Regions from separate parts of the Roseovarius halophilus (ex Wu et al. 2025) genome, predicted to be linked through region 1. Evidence: riboswitches for the same ligand, from Rfam matches in the RefSeq annotation. Region 1 holds a riboswitch; the other holds the start of a gene.
What was found. Region 1 has a riboswitch for cobalamin ahead of ACH107_RS14835 (hypothetical protein). Riboswitches for the same ligand answer to the same signal wherever they lie in the genome.
Positions count from the first base shown of each region.

Region 1 (4,288 bases):
GGGCGCGCGCATCACTGTTGCAGGGCTCGTGATATTGCGCCAACGCCCGGGCAGCGCCAACGGCGTGATCTTCATGACGCTCGAGGATGAAACGGGCGTCGTGAACATCATCGTCTGGCGGAAACTCTACGAAGAATTCCGCCGGGCCATCATCTCGGGGCGTCTGCTCCGCGTTACGGGCCGACTTCAACGGCAATCTGGCGTCATTCACGTGATTGCGGAGCGGATCGAGGATATTTCCTGTCTCCTCGACACTCTGCCGCTGGCGGATCCGGCGCTTCCCCGTCCTGACGAAAATGGCTAGACTGGCGACAACGAGCAGCCTTCGAGGCCCGAGCACATGATCCGCCCCTTTCACGTTGTCTGCATGGCTTTCGTGATGACCGCATGCCAGAGCACGGTGCACGATGGTGTCACGCCGCAGGTCGTCCGCATCGGCGAGGACGCGCCGCCCGGCGCCCCGCCGGGCACCTGCTGGAGCAAGAAGGTCACGCCCGCGATCATCGAAACGATCACGGAACAGGTCGTGGTCAAACCGGCGGAAAAAGCGGCTGACGGAACGGTTTCGGCCTCGGCCGTCTACGAGACACAAACGCGGCAGGCCATTCTGAGGGAGCGCGCGGAAAACTGGTTCCAAACCCCGTGCGCGGCACAGACGACACCCGACTTCGTCGCATCGGTGCAACGGGCGCTCAAGGCGCGCGATCTCTATGATGGTGCCGTGAACGGAAAGATGGACCGCGGCACGCGCGCCGCCATCCGTGACTACCAGGCAAAGCGCGGGCTCGACTCGGGCATTCTTTCGCTGCAAACCGCACGACAGTTCGGTCTCGCGCCCGTGAAGCGCGACGGGGCGGACTGAACCTCGAAGGGATCAAGCCTGGCCAAGCGCCCGACATTCCCGTCGAAGCTAACGCTCCTTTCGCCGCCATTGGCGCCAGATCGTCACCGGGTAAAGGATCACGCCGAGCAAGGCGCCCAGCACGGCGACAACCGCTGCCAGATCGGGCGCCATGCCCGCATCGACCCGGACATAAACCAGGTAAAAAGCGCCGGCGCCAAGATGCGGCACGACCAGCACGGTCACGACCCCGCATACTACGAGAGCCGCAGGTCCGGAAAAAATGCGCGCGGCTGCATACGCACAGCCCCAAATCGCAAGATAGACGACGGCAAGAGTAAAAAGCATACGAGAAGACCAGCACGAATCGTGGACGGGACGAACCTTATCGCGCACGTCAATCTCGCGACAATCGAGGTTTCAGCGGCATGCTGCACCGCCGCAATCCTTCGCTGAACGCCCAGCTTCTGAGCATCGCCGCCGGCTGGCTATGCATTCACGGAAATAAGAACGCTGAGATTTCATTTATGCATAAAAATCAGTCGCTTTACCTGACGCAAGGTCAGCGGATCATATGCATTTGCCGCATAGCAGCATTGAACGTTCGGGGGATTGTGCAGACGCAGCATCGAGATATGTTTGTCCCAATGAAACGATGGTGCAGCCACGGCAATTCAAGGAAGGCTTGAAATGGCATTCGCTCATGAAACGACACGCGTGTCATCCGGCCTCGGCGAGCAAATCAGTATCGCCGCGTACGCCTTGACGCAACGGATCGCCGCCTACCGCAACTATCGGCAGACCGTGAAGGAATTGTCGAAGCTTTCGACGCAGGAGCTGGATGACCTCGGTCTTCACCGTGGGATCATACGCCACGTCGCATACGAAACTGTCTACGGCGGATAGGTCGTGGACACAAGGCATCGGGCGCCCTTCTCCTCCTCCCTAGGGCTCCTGATCCGGCGGCACCTCCGACCTCTCCTCCCCGGGGGTGCCGCCCAAAATACCGGGCTTCGGCCCGATCCATTGCGAAAGGCCCCCTCCTCCTCCCTGGGGCTGGACGTACCAAAACGGCGGCGCCTTCTCCTCCTCCCTAGGCGTCGCCGTTTACCCTCCTGCAATCCCGCGTCACGCGAATCACGGCAGTCCAGCCGGGTGACGACCCTGCTTTTCGACCTGACGCGCCGTTCTGGCCCGGGCTGCTCATCTGGCTAGCTCATGCGCCGTGACCTGCCCCGCCGTCCATTCCGCGCGATGCCCGGGCCAGTCGCCTGTTCGAGATGCTTCACGAATGCCCGCGCCGCCGCGCTACAAGCGTTCTGCGCCGCCGGTTCCGCCAGTGCACGCCGGGCATCCTGCTGCGTTGTCGCGCGAGGATAGGCAAAGACCCATTCAAGAAACCCCACCCGCGCGATGGTGTCCGCCTCGTGTCCGGTCGCGGCGCTCGATTCGAGGCCGTCCAGTATCTGGGTCACGTTCATCCGGTTTCCTCCGCCGGCCGCACCCCGGGCCGGTCTGGGGCGGGAAAGGCATGAGAGGCGGGCCATCCACGCCGCTTCCCGCGGTTTGTCAATGTCCCGAGGCTGGTTTCCGGGCTCGGCGGTATCGGATGCGGCGCCTTCCCGGAAGTGTATACTCCAGTGGCGTAGAGCCGCGTCACCCGTCCTTACCGTTGCGGGGGCAGCGCCGGCATCGCACCGGATTCCCATTTACCCGCGCGAAGCGCGGAACCTCGGGTCAGGACGGTATCAGCACGAAACCGGGATACAAGGGGCATTTGCCGGTCGCCCAGTCACGTCGGCCCATGGACGGGCAACACGCCATGCGACCACGGAATCCGCCATCGGCAACGCGGTGGCATCATGGCGGTATCACGGCGGTGTTGCCGCACGCTTTCCCGCGGGCGTGTCGCGATCGCGGATTCTCGCGAACGCTGCGCTTTGCCGTGGCTGGGGCCTTCCACGCTGTGGCATTTTGAGCAATCATGTTATGTCGTTGCAGGTCCGGTCGCGCGGGAGGCGCCGGGCAAGGGAGGAAAAAGGATGTGCCGAATATTTGCCGGGCAGGATCCGGAACGCTACACGCTCGAAACACGTCGCATGCGGCTCAACGGTCAGAGCACGAGCATACGGCTCGAAAAATCGTTCTGGGCCATTCTCGACGAGATTGCCGAGTCAGAAGGGTTGAGCACACCGGGTTTCGTATCGAAACTGCATGGCGAGGTTCTGGAACTGCGCGGTGAGCCGCAGAACTTCACGTCGCTGTTGCGGTGCACGTGTCTTGTCCATCGCGAGCGCGCGAACAGCACGGCCGAATCACCGATCGCGGCCGAATAGCACCCGCCGCGTGTAGTAACCGTTTACTACCCGCCATCATCGAGCTTTGGTAAAGCTTCCGGACCAAGCAAATTGATCCGGAGGACCATATGGCCAAAGCCATCCACAGCATGATCCGCGTGCTTGACGAGGCGCGTTCCATCGAATTCTACAAGAAGGCTTTCGGGCTCGAGATCGCCGACCGTCTGGATTTCGAGAACTTCACGCTCGTTTACCTGAGCAACGACGAAAGCCCGTTCGAACTGGAACTGACCGTCAACAAGGGCCGCGAGGCGCCCTACGACCTTGGCGACGGTTACGGACATTTCGCTGTCTTGGTCGAGGATCTGGAAGCCGAGCACGCGCGCTTCGAGGCCGAGGGCCTGAACCCCCGCAAGATCGTGGAATTCGCCCCCGACGGCGAACTCGTGGGCAAGTTCTTCTTCGTGGCCGATCCGGATGGCTACGAGATCGAGGTTCTGCAGCGCGGCGGGCGTTTCAAGTAATCGAAAAGGTGCAAATGGGAGGAGAGACCATGAAAGACACCAGCCAGCAAAGGGGGCTGACGCGGCGTGAGCTGCTTTCGCGCAGCATGGCCGCCGGCGCCAGCCTTATTGTCGGTACCGGCTTCGTCGCCAGTGCCGACGCGGCATGGGCGATGGAGACCACGGCGTTGAAATCCCGGACAATGGCGACGCTGATCCAGATGGCGCGGGACATCTATCCGCACGACCATCTGGGCGACGAGTACTATGCCCGCGCGGTCAAGGGCTATGACACGGCCGAGGCCGCCGAGGGGGTCGAAGCCGGCATCGCGGGTCTTGACGCCGCGGCGCGCCACAAGGGGTTTGACAGCTACCTGTCGGTCGGCTGGGAACGCGACCGCGTGGATATCCTGCGCGGCATGGAGGACAGCCCGTTCTTCCAGCAGGTTCGCGGCGGGCTGGTCACCGGGCTTTATAACCAGAAGGAGGTCTGGCCGCTTTTCGGTTACGAGGGCGAATCCTATTCCAAGGGCGGCTACATCAACCGCGGCTTCGACGACATCAATTGGCTTTGAGCCATGGCCAGAGGGAGGAGAGACTATGGCTGCACCATTTGATCTGAACGACGACAACGTGATCGTCGTCAT
Region 1 covers NZ_JBKOTX010000068.1:13,819-18,106, reverse strand. Annotated here, with positions in the region: gene ACH107_RS14855 (OB-fold nucleic acid binding domain-containing protein) at 1-304, shown strand, start outside; gene ACH107_RS14850 (peptidoglycan-binding domain-containing protein) at 341-862, shown strand; gene ACH107_RS14845 (hypothetical protein) at 911-1,087, opposite strand; gene ACH107_RS14840 (DUF1127 domain-containing protein) at 1,532-1,747, shown strand; gene ACH107_RS14835 (hypothetical protein) at 2,053-2,322, opposite strand; cobalamin riboswitch at 2,405-2,591, opposite strand; gene ACH107_RS14830 (ribbon-helix-helix domain-containing protein) at 2,884-3,177, shown strand; gene ACH107_RS14825 (VOC family protein) at 3,267-3,662, shown strand; gene ACH107_RS14820 (Twin-arginine translocation pathway signal) at 3,692-4,216, shown strand; gene ACH107_RS14815 (GMC family oxidoreductase) at 4,242-4,288, shown strand, end outside.

Region 2 (4,288 bases), on a different contig from region 1:
CGGCATCGCGGTTGAGGCTTTCCTCACGCTCGATGTCATGGGCCAATTGCTCGATCCGGCGCTCCAATGTCTCGATCCGGTCGCGCGCGGCGCTCTCCTGCTCGGCCAGCGTGTCCCGTTCGACCTGCAAACGCTGCAGGACGGCCGCCGCGATCGCGTCTTCCTCGCGCAGGGGTGGCAATGCCTCGTCGGCCGTCATGCGCCGCGAGGCCGCATCCCGCGCTGCCGCTTCGGCCTGCGCGGCGGCCGTGGTGCGCTCCTGCAACCCGGCTTCGGCCGTTTGGCGCGCCGCGTCGGCCTCCTTCCAGCGGCGATACAGCAACAACCCCTCGGCCTGCCGCAACGCCTCGCCGATCTCGCGGTAGCGCGCCGCCTGCTTGGCCTGCCGCGCCAATTGCGCAAGTTGACCGGCAAGCTGCTCGATCACGTCTTCCACCCGCGCGAGGTTCTGCTCGGTGCCCTTCAGCTTCAACTCGGCCTCGTGCCGCCGCTGGTACAGCCCCGAAATGCCCGCCGCCTCTTCGAGTATGCGGCGACGCGCCTTGGGCTTGGCGTTGATCAGCTCGGCGATCTGCCCCTGCCGCACGAGCGCCGGCGAATGCGCCCCCGTCGAGGCGTCGGCAAACAGCATCTGCACGTCCCGCGCTCGCACCTCCTTGCCGTTGGCCTTGTAGGCACTGCCGACATCACGCGTGATGCGGCGCACGATGTCGAGGTGATCGGACTCGTTGAACCCCGACGGCGCCAACCGGTCGGCATTGTCGATGTGGATGCTGACTTCCGCGAAGTTGCGCGCCGGGCGCGAGGCCGCGCCGGCAAAGATCACATCCTCCATGCCGCCGCCGCGCATCGCCTTGGGCCGGGTCTCGCCCATGACCCAACGCAGCGCCTCGAGCAGATTCGACTTGCCGCACCCGTTCGGTCCGACGACACCGGTCAGCCCGTCCCCGATGTGCAGGTCCGTCGGATCGACGAAACTCTTGAACCCGGTCAGTCTGAGTCTGGTGAACTGCACGAAGCCCCCGGCCCGCATGATTCAACTTGGTACCGGATTAGACGAAGCCTGAACGCGCCTGTCAACGGCGGTACCCCGCATATCGCCTGTACAAGCCATTTATCCACAAGATATTGCGAATTTTCCGGGGCTCGCGCGGTATCTTGCCGGAGCGGTCAAGCCTTTTCCCGGTCGTCGCAACAGGCTGCCAGACGCGGGATCGACGCCGCAGCGGGCCGTTTCGATGTCGCAAATCACCTTGACGGTCGCGGCGTCCGCCGCCATACCCGTGGTGCAAGGTTCCCCGTGATGGTGCAAAGCGCCTCGGGGATGAAATGGGAATGACGTGACGGCGGACCCATCCCGGGCGCCCATGCGTCAGCCGCCCCCGCGACTGTATGCGGAGAGCGTGCACCACAAAGCCACTGGGGCATGCACCCCCGGGAAGGCAGGTGCCCGCAACGACCCGCGAGCCAGGAGACCAGCCTCGCATCGGGCGCCCGCGCCCGACCCGGAAACAACGGACGGGGTGATCCGTTGGGGGGAAGCCAGGTATGGACCACGCCTGATGGCCCCTCACGATACCCCCTTCAAACAGAACAACCCGAAGGGGACAGTAAAATGAAAAAGATACTCGCCATAGCAACCGCCAGCGCCATCGCGACGCCCGCGCTTGCCCACCATCCGCTGGGCGGCATGACCATGGAAACCTTCAGCCACGGCCTTCTGTCGGGTTTCGGTCACCCGGTTCTGGGCTTCGACCACATGTTTTTCGTCATCGCGATGGGTGTCGCGGCGCTCTTTACCGCGCAGCGTTACCTCGCGCCGGCAGGCTACATCGCCGCGATGCTCGCAGGCTGCGCGCTCATGTATGCCGGGATCGGCCTGCCGATGAAGGAAGCCGTCATCGCCCTGTCGCTGCTGGCCGTCGGCGGTGTCGTGCTCTCCGGTCGTGCCCTCGGCGCGGGAACGGCGGTCGCGGTGTTCGCGGCGTTCGGTCTTTTCCACGGGTCCGCCTTCGGCAACAGCATCGCCGCGCAGGAAGGCGGCGTGAACGTGGCCGTCCTCGGCGGGTACCTGATCGGCCTCGGCGTGATCCAGTACGCCATCGCGATCGCCGCCGGCTGGGTGACCGAGAAGGTGCTGGGCGCACGCGAAGCGGCTGCCGTGAACGCCCGCCTCGTCGGGGCGACTGTCGCCGGCGTGGGCCTGTTCCTGACGCTGGAAATCGCCGAAGGTCCGCTCGTGGCAATGATCTCGGGCTGACGGGTCACGCATTTCCGAGGGCGGCCCCGGTGGGCCGTCCTTTCCATTTTCAGCTTTCCAACTCCACCAGGTACCGCAATGAACAACAGCAAGATACCCGCGACCGTGGTCACCGGTTTTCTGGGTGCCGGCAAGACGACGCTCATTCGTCACATGCTGGAAAACGCCAACGGCCGCCGCATCGCGCTCATCATCAACGAGTTCGGCGACTTGGGCGTGGATGGCGGCATCCTGAAGGGATGCGGGATCGAGGGCTGCGCCGACGACGACGTGATGGAACTCAGCAACGGCTGCATCTGCTGCACCGTCGCCGAGGATTTCGTGCCGACGATGAAAAAACTGATCGAACGTGACGACACGCCCGATCACATCGTCATCGAGACCTCCGGGCTCGCGCTGCCGCAACCGCTGGTCCGGGCGTTCAACTGGCCCGAGATTTCGACACGCGTCACCGTTGACAGTGTTGTGACGGTGGTCGACGGCAAGGCCGTCAGCGATGGCCGTTTCGCGCATGACACGGCCGCCGTGGACGCGCAGCGTGCCCAGGACCAAAACCTTGATCACGAAACACCGCTGTCAGAACTTTTCGCCGATCAGGTCGCCTGCGCCGACATGATCGTCGTCAACAAGGCCGACCTGCTGTCGGACGACGATTCGGAAGCTCTCCTGACCCGGCTCAAGACGGACAGTCGCGACGGGGTGCAGGTCGTCAAGTCCACGATGGGGGCGCTGCCGGTCGACGTGCTGCTCGGGCAAGGCAACGGGGCCGAATCCGACATTTCCGCACGGCACGAGCTGCATCACCATCATCACCACGACGACGATGATGATCATCATCACCATGATCACGATCACGACGAATTCGAGAGTTTCGTCGTCACCCGCTCGGAAATCACCGATCCGGCGGCCTTCGCCGAGACGCTGGCCGACGTGATCAGGGCGCACGACATCCTTCGCCTCAAGGGCTTTGCCGCGGTATCGGGCAAGCCCATGCGCCTCACCCTTCAGGCCGTCGGGCCGCGGGTGGACAGCTATTTCGACCGGCCCTTCGGCACCGACGCGCGCGAGACGCGCCTTGTCGTGATCGGTCAGGCCGGGCTCGACCGCGCCGCGATCGAAACCGCGCTCTGTGCCTGATGCTCATCGTGGAACCGGCCGACCCGCGTGCGCCCGCGGCGCGCGCGCTGCTTGCGGCAAGCCATGACCTGATGCGCGCACTCTTTCCGCCCGAGGACAATTATTTCCTCGATGTCGAGGCGCTGGCGGCGCCCGGCGTCCATTTCTTTGCCGCGCGCGACGGCCACGAAACCCTCGGCACCGGCGCGCTCACCGTCGAGGACGGCTATGGCGAGGTGAAATCCATGTTCACCGCGCCCGAAGCGCGCGGTAGGGGCGTGGCCGACGCGATCCTGCGCCAGATCGAGGATCAGGCCCGCGATCTCGGGCTGCCGGCACTGCGTCTCGAAACGGCCGAGACGCTGGCGGCCGCGATTCGCATCTACGAACGCCACGATTTCAAACGGCGCGGCATCTTCGGCACCTACGCGCCGAACGAAACAAGCGTCTTCATGGAAAAGCCGCTGGGATAGGGCACGCCCCATGAGACGGTTTCATGCCGCCATGGGCTGCCGCGTCATCCCGGCCAAGCGAAAGGCACGATCCTGATGCACCTTCTCGCCGCCACCCCCGGCGCCATAGACGACGGGACGGAACCTGTCGACCCCGGCCAGACACCGGCCGACGTCGTCTTCGTTTCCGCGGCCGACACAGAGCTGGCCGCGCTCAGCACCGCGCGCGGCGAGATGGCCGCGCCGCCCTCCCTGCGCCTCGCCAACCTCACCCACCTGCAGCACCCGATGTCGGTGGACCTGCATCTGGACAACTGCGCCACGCAGTCCCGGCTGGTCATCGCACGGGTTCTGGGGGGCACCGGCTACTGGAAATACGGAGTCGAGCAATACGCCGCGCGATGCCACGAGGCGGGCGTCCCGCTCGCGCTGCTGCCAGGCGACGACAAGCCCGACGCGG
Region 2 covers NZ_JBKOTX010000221.1:1,566-5,853, forward strand. Annotated here, with positions in the region: partial or broken gene ACH107_RS27350 (chromosome segregation SMC family protein) at 1-1,015, opposite strand, end outside; cobalamin riboswitch at 1,275-1,499, shown strand; gene ACH107_RS27355 (HupE/UreJ family protein) at 1,616-2,260, shown strand; gene cobW (cobalamin biosynthesis protein CobW) at 2,339-3,397, shown strand; gene ACH107_RS27365 (GNAT family N-acetyltransferase) at 3,397-3,849, shown strand; partial or broken gene cobN (cobaltochelatase subunit CobN) at 3,925-4,288, shown strand, end outside.
Region 2: another riboswitch for cobalamin. It lies ahead of ACH107_RS27355 (HupE/UreJ family protein); the one in region 1 lies ahead of ACH107_RS14835 (hypothetical protein).